DNA from 3 places in the Sagittula sp. P11 genome. Region 2 is predicted to be linked to each of the others. Evidence: riboswitches for the same ligand, from Rfam matches in the RefSeq annotation. Region 2 holds a riboswitch; each other region holds the start of a gene.

Region 1 (3,270 bases), on a different replicon from region 2:
CGAACTTCCAGAAGAAACCAAGCTGCCCGAACATCGGGCCGACGCCGCCCATCTGGAACATCAGCCACTGGGTGATCTTGTGCCGCTCCGTCGCGGTGTCGCCCAGGAGCATCCCGGCCTTTTCGGCGAGGTAAAGCAGGATGGCACCGGATTCGAACAGCTCCAGCGGCGCGCCGTCGGGGCCGTTCGGGTCGATGATCGCGGGGATCTTGTTGTTCGGGTTGAGCGCGAGGAACTCCGGGCTCTTCACGTCCTTGTCCGCCAGGGTGATCTTGTGGACCTCGTAGGGCAGGCCGGTTTCCTCCAGCATGATCGAGGCCTTCACGCCGTTGGGCGTCGGGAAGGAATAAAGCTGGATGCGGTCGGGGTGCGTCGCGGGCCAGCGGCGCGAGATCGGATGGTCGGCAAGAGCGGTCATGAAGCGTGTCCCGGTTGATGAAGATCGTCCGGGCGACCCTAGCCCGGCATTTCCCGCTTTCCCAGCCGATCCGCCGTGACATAATCCGGTTTGTGAGAAAACACCCCGCAGGACATGCGAAAACGCATGCCGGCGCTCTGACGGAATGGGACAATGATTAAGGAATTCAAGGACTTCATCGCCAAGGGCAATGTCATGGACATGGCCGTGGGCATCATCATCGGCGCGGCCTTCACGGCCATCGTGCAGTCGCTGGTGGGCGATATCATCAACCCGATCATCGCGCTGTTCACCGGCGGCATCGATTTTTCGGGCTGGTTCTACGCGCTCGACGGCAACGAATACGCCTCGCTCACCGCGGCAACGGAGGCAGGCGCCCCGGTCTTTGCCATCGGCAAGTTCATCATGGCGGTCATCAACTTCTTCATCATCGCCTTCGTGGTCTTCATGCTTGTGAAGATGGTCAACCGCGCCAAGGCCGCCGCCATCCGCGAACGCGAGGAAGGCCAGCCGGCAGAGGCCACGCCCTCCGGCCCCACCGAGCTCGACGTGCTGCTGGAGATCCGCGACGCGCTGAAGCGCTGACGGCCAAGGCCGGGGCACTTGCGCGAGGGGGCGGGATTTGCGATCCCCTCCGGGTCAGGTGCCCCCGCCCGTGGGGGAGAATCGGGAAGCCGGGGAAGAACCGGCGCGGGCCCGCCGCTGTGACGGGGACGGGAAGGACACAAGGCCACTGGGCGCCGCGCAGGCGTTCGGGAAGGCGTCCCTTCCGGAGGATCCGAAGCCAGAAGACCGGCCTGACGGCATGGCGGCCCCGCCTGGAGAGCGGGGGCGCGCAGGCCTTCGGGAGGTGTCCCCATGACAGGAGCGGTGGAAAGCCGATCCCCTGCGCCGGTTGCGGCGCGCGTGTTTTCGGATGAGGAGCGGCAGGCGCTCTACGACGTGATCGCCCACAGGCGGGACGTGCGGAACGAGTTCCTGCCCGACCCGGTGGACGAGGATGTGCTGCGGCGCATCTTGGGCGCGGCCCATGCCGCGCCCTCGGTCGGGCTGTCGCAGCCCTGGGACTTCATCCTGCTGCGCGATCCGGCGCGCCGCGCGCAGGTGCGGGCCGCGTTCACCCGCGCCAACGAGGCCGCGCAGGCGATGTTCCCGCCGGAGAAGCGGTCGGCCTATGCCGCGCTGAAGCTGGAAGGCATCGAGAAGGCGCCCCTGAACATCTGCGTCACCTGCGACCGCACCCGCGGCGGGCCGGTGGTGCTGGGACGCACCCATCAGCCGGAGACGGATCTCTATTCGACGGTCTGCGCCGTGCAGAACCTGTGGCTGGCGGCGCGGGCCGAAGGCATCGGCATAGGCTGGGTCAGCATCTTCGACGAGGCCGACCTGCGCCCGATCCTCGGCCTGCCCGCGCACGTCCGTGTGGTGGCATACCTCTGCATGGGCCACGTGAAGGAGCTGTTCGACGGCCCGGAACTGGAGGCGCGCGGCTGGGCGCGGGCGCGGACGCTCGACGCGCATATCCGCGAGGAGGGCTGGTAAGGCCCTGCGCCGCCACGGCCGCCAAAACCCGCCACCGCGGGCCCTGCACACCGGGCCAATCACGCTTTGCAAACGACCGGTGCCCTTGCTTCTTTGCTTCCGAAATACTCCGGAGGGGTTCGGGGAGGCAGAGCCTCCCCGACGGGTCGCCGTGCGCAGCACGGCGAAACCGCTCAGGCCGCCAGCGCCGCCGCGGGCGTGATCGCATCCAGGCCCAGGGCCTCGCCCACCGGCGCGTTGGTGATCCGGCCGGCGTGCACGTTCAGGCCGGCGGCCAGGTGCGGGTCGTCGGCACAGGCCTTGCGCCAGCCCTTGTCTGCCAGCGCCAGCATGAAGGGCAGCGTCGCGTTGCCGAGCGCCAGCGTCGAGGTGCGCGCCACGGCGCCCGGCATGTTCGCCACGCAGTAGTGCACGATGCCGTCCACCTCGTAGATCGGGTCCTGGTGGGTGGTGGCCTTCGAGGTCTCGAAGCAGCCGCCCTGGTCGATGGCCACGTCGACGATCACCGCGCCGGGTTTCATTGTCGAAAGCTGCGCACGGCTGACCAGTTTCGGCGCGGCGGCACCGGGGATCAGCACGGCGCCGATGACCATGTCGGCCTCGGCCACCAGCTCGGCGGTGTTCCCGGCAGAGGCGTAGCGCGTCCGGAAGACCGCGCCGAAGACGTCGTCGAGGTAGCGCATCCGCGACAGCGACCGGTCGAGCACGGTGACCTCCGCGCCCATGCCTGCGGCAACCCGCGCCGCGTGGGTGCCGACGACGCCGCCGCCGATCACCGCCACCCTGGCGGGGCCGACGCCCGGGACGCCGCCCATCAACACGCCGCGGCCGCCGTTGGCCTTCTGCAGCGACCATGCGCCGACCTGCGGCGCCAGACGGCCCGCGACCTCGGACATGGGCGCCAGCAAGGGCAGGCCGCCCCGCGCGTCGGTCACGGTCTCATAGGCGATGCAGGTCGCGCCGGAGGCGATCAGGTCGCGGGTCTGCTCCGGATCGGGGGCGAGGTGGAGGTAAGTGAACAGCACCTGGCCCTCGCGCAGCATGGCGCGTTCGGGGGCCTGCGGCTCCTTCACCTTGACGATCATGTCGGCGGTGGCAAAGACCTCGGCCGCGGTGTCGGCCAGCGCAGCGCCGGCGGCGGTGTAATCCTCATCGGTGAAACCGGCGCCGAGGCCCGCGCCTTTCTGGACGATCACCGAATGGCCGTGCGCCACCGCTTCCTGTGCGGCGTTGGGCGTCAGGCCGACGCGGAATTCCTGTGGTTTGATTTCTGTGGGGCATCCGATCTTCATGTCGTGATCCTTTGTGCC
Region 2 (3,270 bases):
AGTTCGCGTATACGATGTTCGAATAGGCCACGGGATATAGTGCCAACCTTGAAGCCAAAGTTCCGCAGTAGCCCGCGCAGGGACATTTCAAGCGTGATGAACCCTTGCTGCACCGCCTTGCGAGCGGTGAGCACAGCGCGAACCTCTTGTGCGGAGACTGATTTGCAGTGAACCGGTCGGAACCAGCCGAGGTGCGGCAGGCGTGCGATCCCTTCGGCATCCCGGCGGTCCGTCTTGATCGGCATGGCCTTCAAGGCGCCTTTCACCTGCCGGGTTTCCATCAGCACGACAGGGAGTTCAGCCGCGGACAACCCGCGATGCAGCCATTGCGACAGGGGGCCAGCTCCGAGCCCGATAGCCGCAGCTTCCCCGTCCTGATCGCCGATCCAGAGCAACAGCGCCTCGGGCTCGCTGGACACCTCCGCCTCCCTCACGATCTTCCCATGCTCGCTGATCACGCAAATTGCGGTCTTCTCAAGCGACACATCCAGCCCAATTCACAGCTTCATCCCGCAGTCCTCCATGTGGATCCGATACGGGAATGGCGCCAGCTTGCCCTCGATCTTGCAACGATAACGGGCGGGTCACGGACGCAGGCCCCGTTACGGCATCTCATAGGAGGTAGATGGCAGCAGCGGCGAGAGCGATGGCGGCAATGGCGGATCGCGTGAACTGCCGGAATGGGCCTGCAGCGACAGCGCACCTGAGGTGACCTTTGGCCTGCCCTTGCCGCACCGCCGCAGGTCCGCTCCGAGCCCATTTTCCCTTTTCGACGCACTCGCCAACCTCGGCTTCGGCGATTGTGTTCGTGCCGCCGCGCACTTGCTGTGCATCGGGAACTATGCCAGAGATTGCGGCGTCGGTTTCCTTCGGGAATTGAAAGGGAATCCGTTCCGGCTTCGGCCGGCAAACGGAACTGCCCCCGCAACTGTAGGCGGTGAGTGCCTCTCGATGCGCCACTGGGTTCGTCCCGGGAAGGCGAGAGACGCTGTGACCCGTCAGTCAGGAGACCTGCCGACATGAACGAAACCACGACCGGACGGGGTGTGCCGAGGCGGGAAACATGACGTGGCCGCCGGGCCGCATTCCGTTTCGCGTCTTTCCCCTGATGGTCCTATCTGACGGGACGGATCGGATGAGACAGACCTTGATGACGGCTGCGCTGTTGGCCAGCGCTGCCACGGCGCTGAACGCGCAGCAAACGGACTACCCCCTGACACTGACGAACTGCGGGCTCGATGTGTCGTTCGACGCCGCACCGGACACCGTGGTGACGATAGGGCAGTCCGCGACAGAGATCCTCTATTCGCTCGGCCTCGCGCCGAAGGTCTCGGGCACCTCGGTCTGGTTCAACCCTGTCTTGCCGGAGTTCGCGGAGGTCAACGAGGCGATCGAGCGGCTGGCCGACAACGACCCCAGCTTCGAGAGCGTGGTCGCGAAGAAGCCCGGGCTGGTCGCCGTGCAATACGAATGGCACGTGGGCGAGAGCGGCAACGTCGGCACACGGGAGATGTTCCACGACATCGGCATCCCGACCTACATCCTGCCCGCCGATTGCGACACCAAGGACAATTCCACCGGCGGCGATGGCACACGCGTCGGCGCCTTTGAGACGGCCTCGATCTACAAGGGCATTCGGGAGCTGGCGGAGATATTCGACGTGCGCAGCGCGGGCGCAACCCTCGTCTCGGACCTTCAGGCGACCGAAGAGCGCGCCATTGCCCGCGCGGAAGGGCTAGACCTGCCCGAGGACCTGTCGGCCGTGTTCTGGTTCTCCTCCGCCGACGTCGAAATGGACCCCTATGTCGCCGGACGCCTCGGCGCGCCGGGTTACATGATGTCCAAGCTCGGGATCGAGAATGTCATCGAGTCCGATGAGGAATGGCCGACTGTGGGATGGGAGAGAATCGCCCGGGCCGACCCGGACGTGATTGTCATCGCCTACATGGACCGCCGTCGCTTTCCCGCCGACGACATCGAGAAGAAGCTGGAGTTCCTGCGCACCGATCCTGTCGCAAGCCAGATGACGGCCGTGCGCGAGGACCGGATCGTGCAGATGGATGCACACGCCATGAGCGCGACGATGCGGTCGATCTACGGGCTGGAAACGCTCTCCGAAGCCCTTTCGAAGATGTCCTTCGAATGACCATGGCGGCCACACCCGCGCGCATCACGGTGCGGCACGGGCTCTGGCTCGCGCCTCTTCTGCTCGGGGCCACCATCCTTGCAGGTACGGCAATCGGCGAGACCAGTCTGCCCTTTGCCGTGGTGTGCCGGACGCTGGCCAACCATCTGTGGGGCGCGGGCTATCCCGTGGACGGGATCGAGGCGGGCATCATCTGGAGTTACCGCCTCCCGCGGGCCATCGTGGCCGCCTGCTGCGGGGCTGGCCTCGCCCTGACCGGCGTCGTTCTTCAGGCGCTGCTGCGCAATCCTCTGGCCGATCCCTACCTCATGGGCTTGTCGGCGGGCGCCTCGACGGGGGCGGTCCTCGTGTCGGTCGCGGGCATCGGAGGCGGGGCGATCTCGATGTCGCTCGGTGCGTTGTCCGGAGCGCTTGTCGCCTTCGGATGCGTCGTGGCCCTGGCCCACGCGGTGAACGGGAGCGCGGGTGGCGGGCGCGGGACCCAGGCGGCGGCCGCAATCATCCTCGCCGGGATCGCCGGCTCGCAGATGTTCAACGCTCTGACCGCCTTCACCATCGCCCGCTCCGCCAATGCCGAGCAGGCCCGCGGCATCATGTTTTGGCTCATGGGCAATCTGTCGGGCATCCGCTGGGATGACGTCGGGGCCTGCACGGCCGTCTCCCTCGGGGGTGTCGCGCTATGTCTTTGGCACCGGCGTGGGCTTGACGCCTTCACGTTCGGTGCGGACGGGGCCGCGTCCATCGGGATCAACGTGCCTGCCTTGCGCGGCAGTCTCATCACCGTCACCGCCATCATGGTGGGGGTACTCGTTTCCAAAGTGGGCGCGATCGGCTTCGTTGGCCTTGTCGTGCCGCATGCCATGCGCTTTCTCGTCGGCACGCGCCACGACAGGCTGGTCCCCGCCTCAGCGCTGGCGGGCGCGGTGTTCCTTGTCGCGGCAGATGTCATCAGCCGCATCATCGTTCCGGGGCAGGTCCTGCCCATCGGCGTCGTGACTGCGCTGGTCGGCGCTCCGGCCTTTGCGCTGATCCTCATACGGGGAGCGCGGCGATGAGGATAGAGGTGCAGCGCATGTCGACCCGCGTGCACCGCACGCCCCTGCTTGAGGACATCTCGGTTTGCG
Region 3 (3,270 bases), on a different replicon from region 2:
GCCGCAGCGTGGACACCGGCAGCGTCGACATCTCGTCGAGCCGCCTGTCCTCGCGCCCGTCGGCGGGCAACACGGCCAGCGCGATGCCCTTCTGCTGCGCCAGCGCCAAGACCTGCTGCAAGCCGTAGGACCAGTAGGGCACGCCGCCGATCAGCCGGATCAGGATGCCCTTCGCGCCCTCCAGCGTCTGCTCGACATAGGTGTCGACCGACAGCGGATGCCTGAGGGCTGCAAGGTTGGCGAGGCGGAGCGTGGGCATCCGCCCCTCCGGTCCGCCGCCGCGCCGCCAGCCTTCGGCGAAGGCGCCGAGGTCGCTGTCGGAGAACGACAGGACGACGAGGTCCGCCGGGCTCTGGCCCAGGTCCTGCGGCGTCTCGCTCTCGTCGAGGCCGTGGCTTTCGCGGAAGATGACGTGCATCGGCGGTTCCCGGGGAAGGCGGCGCAGAGCCCCGCCCTACTTCATGTCACTCTGCGGCGACCGGCGTGGCGCCGAGGACCGACCGGATGGCGTCGGGACGGATGTCGTCGTGTTCCGCGATGACCACGACACGGCTGACGCGCGCCTCGTCCGGCTTCCACGGGCGGTCGTACTGGTGACGCACGCGCGCCCCCACCGCCTGCACCAGAAGCCGCATGGGCTTGCCCTTCACGGCGGCGTAGCCCTTCACCCGCAGGATGTTCTGTTCCTTCGCGAGCCGTTCGATGGCGACGACGAGCTGCGCCGGGGTGTCCTGTTCCGGCAGTTCCACCACGATCGATTCGAAGTCGTCGTGTTCGTGGTCGTCATGATCGTCGTGATGCGAGGGGCGTGCGTCCATGTCGTCCTCGGCCGCGGCCTCGAGCCCGAGGATCACGCGCGGGTCCACCACGCCCTCGGCGACCTCGACCACCGGCAGCGGGCGCGGCGCCTCGGCGGCGATGATCGCCTTGGCCTTCGCCACGCCTTCGGGACCGGCGAGGTCGGGCTTGGTCAGGAGGATGATGTCGGCGCAGGAGATCTGATCCTCGAAGACCTCGCTCAGCGGCGTTTCGTGGTCGATGCTGTCGTCGGCCAGACGCTGCGCGTCGACGCGCGCCACGTCGGGGGCGAAGCGGCCTGCCGCCACCGCCTCTGCGTCGGCCAGGGCGATCACGCCGTCGACGGTGATCTTCGAACGGATGTCCGGCCAGTCGAAGGCCTTCAGCAGCGGCTTCGGCAGGGCGAGGCCCGAGGTCTCGATCAGGATGTGGTCGGGGCGCGGATCGAGCGCCATCAGCGCCTCGATGGTCGGGATGAAGTCATCGGCCACGGTGCAGCAGATGCAGCCGTTGGCCAGTTCCATGATGTTCTCGGCAGGGCAGTCGGGGATGGCGCACGACTTCAGGATCTCTCCGTCGACGCCCACGTCGCCGAATTCGTTGACCACCACGGCCAGGCGACGGCCGCCGGGGTTCTGCATCAGGTGACGCACCAGCGTGGTCTTGCCGGAGCCGAGGAAGCCGGTGATCACGGTGACGGGGAGTTTGGCTAGATCGGTCATTCAGTCGGCCTCCAGTGGGGTGTTCGGGGTCAGGGGCGGGATGCGCGCCACGCAGTTGCGCTTGAAGTGTTCGGGCCGCTCGCGCCACGGGATCAGCCCGTCGCCGGTCGCGTGATAGCGCGCCGCGCCGTCGAGCAGCATGTCCGGATGCGACACCTCGTCGACATTCCCGAACACATAGGTCCAGCGGTCGCCGCCGCGCAGGGCGACGGTGCAGCCCGCGTCGCAGTTCTGCAGGCATTCGACGGGGGTCAGGCGCAGGCCCGCGGGCAAGGGCCGGGCGGCCAGCGCGTCGTAGAGCGCCTGGCCGGGCCGGCGGTCGTCGGCGGGGATCTCCTGCCCCCGGCGGCACTTCACGCAGACCAGAAGTTCGGCTTCCGATGACATGGCGACCTCGCGCGTCTCATGGGGGGACCTTGAGCGGGGCACGGGCCATGACAGGCCCTCTCCCGACCCCGGATCACCCCGTCCGGTTTCGTTCCTCCGCCCCTTCCACGGCGCGGCCACTGGCAGGTCTCCCGGCTTGCGGAACTGGGCGGCAGGGGGTCCCTGTCTGCCCAACGGCACCCGGCCTTCCCGGCGATCTCGCCAGTGGCTTCGGGCCCTTTCCGGTCACGGTCGCGGGGGCGGCTGCGCCTGACCCCGACGCGGGGCTGCGCATTCCCTTTTCACCTGCTAGACACAGGCACCAGCACCCCGGCTGATGCGCCGGACGCCCGGCAATGTCAAGGAGAGCCCGCGCCATGAGCGAAGACGAGAACGCCCGCCACACCGAAAAGATGAAGAAGATCAAGGCGGCCCGCGACCGGATGATGGCGACCAAGACGGAGGAGAAGGGCCTGATCATCGTTCACACCGGCACCGGCAAGGGCAAGTCGTCCTCCGGATTCGGGATGATCATGCGCTGCATCGCCCACGGCATGCCCTGCGCGGTGGTGCAGTTCATCAAGGGCGCCTGGCCCACGGGCGAAGGCACGTTCCTGCGCGAACGCTTCGCGGCGGAATGCCGGTTCTTCGTGTCGGGCGAGGGTTTCACCTGGGAGACGCAGGACCGCGAGCGCGACATCGCGGCGGCGCAGAACGGCTGGGAGATCGCCAAGGCGCAGATTCTCGACCCGGAGGTGCAGTTCGTGCTGCTCGACGAGATCAACATCGCGCTGCGCTACGACTACCTCGACATCGACGAGGTGGTGGGGTTCCTGCTGGAGCAGAAGCCGCCGATGACCCACGTCTGCCTGACCGGGCGCAACGCCAAGCCCGAACTGATCGAGGCGGCGGACCTCGTCACCGACATGACGCTGGTCAAGCACCCGTTCCGCGAGGGGGTGAAGGCGCAGAAGGGTGTCGAGTTCTGAGCCTGCGGGATCCGGGTTTCGGCGCGCCTGCGGCGCCCCGACCCGCTGGGGGTTCCCCCCAGACCCCCAAGGTATTTTCGCCAAGATGAAGGAAAGGCTTTCTTAACCGGAATCGCGGAGGCTCGCCGGGCGGTACAGGGAGAGGTCCCGATGACCGCCCAAGGTGAAGGCACCGCGTCTCCCCCTTCCCGGAAGGCCCGAGGCGCGGTGCCCGACCCTCTCCTTCATCTTGGCGAAAATACCTCCGCCGGAGGCGTCCTGACGAGGCCGCATGCGTCATATGGCTGGCAAGGGCGCGGCATTTGCCAGAGGCGCGGGGCGGGATGGGTCGCGGTCTCGCGTTAAAGGCGAGGGCGAATTTTCTTGTTGCGCGGATTTGTCGGTGGTGGCCTCGC

The links. Region 2 has a riboswitch for cobalamin ahead of CDO87_RS23470 (ABC transporter substrate-binding protein). Riboswitches for the same ligand answer to the same signal wherever they lie in the genome.
Region 1: linked by a shared signal. The riboswitch ahead of bluB (5,6-dimethylbenzimidazole synthase) and the one ahead of CDO87_RS23470 (ABC transporter substrate-binding protein) in region 2 are both predicted to bind cobalamin.
Region 3: linked by a shared signal. The riboswitch ahead of CDO87_RS15420 (DUF1636 domain-containing protein) and the one ahead of CDO87_RS23470 (ABC transporter substrate-binding protein) in region 2 are both predicted to bind cobalamin.

What each region holds. Positions count from the first base shown of each region.
Region 1 covers NZ_CP021913.1:856,790-860,059, reverse strand. Annotated here, with positions in the region: gene CDO87_RS04185 (glutathione S-transferase family protein) at 1-418, opposite strand, end outside; gene mscL (large conductance mechanosensitive channel protein MscL) at 572-1,003, shown strand; cobalamin riboswitch at 1,043-1,234, shown strand; gene bluB (5,6-dimethylbenzimidazole synthase) at 1,277-1,960, shown strand; gene ald (alanine dehydrogenase) at 2,134-3,252, opposite strand.
Region 2 covers NZ_CP021914.1:311,257-314,526, forward strand. Annotated here, with positions in the region: partial or broken gene CDO87_RS27340 (transposase) at 120-485, opposite strand; cobalamin riboswitch at 844-1,034, shown strand; gene CDO87_RS23470 (ABC transporter substrate-binding protein) at 1,136-2,146, shown strand; gene CDO87_RS23475 (FecCD family ABC transporter permease) at 2,149-3,201, shown strand; gene CDO87_RS23480 (ABC transporter ATP-binding protein) at 3,198-3,270, shown strand, end outside.
Region 3 covers NZ_CP021913.1:3,178,152-3,181,421, reverse strand. Annotated here, with positions in the region: gene cobN (cobaltochelatase subunit CobN) at 1-418, opposite strand, end outside; gene cobW (cobalamin biosynthesis protein CobW) at 465-1,520, opposite strand; gene CDO87_RS15420 (DUF1636 domain-containing protein) at 1,521-1,907, opposite strand; cobalamin riboswitch at 2,011-2,228, opposite strand; gene cobO (cob(I)yrinic acid a,c-diamide adenosyltransferase) at 2,264-2,875, shown strand.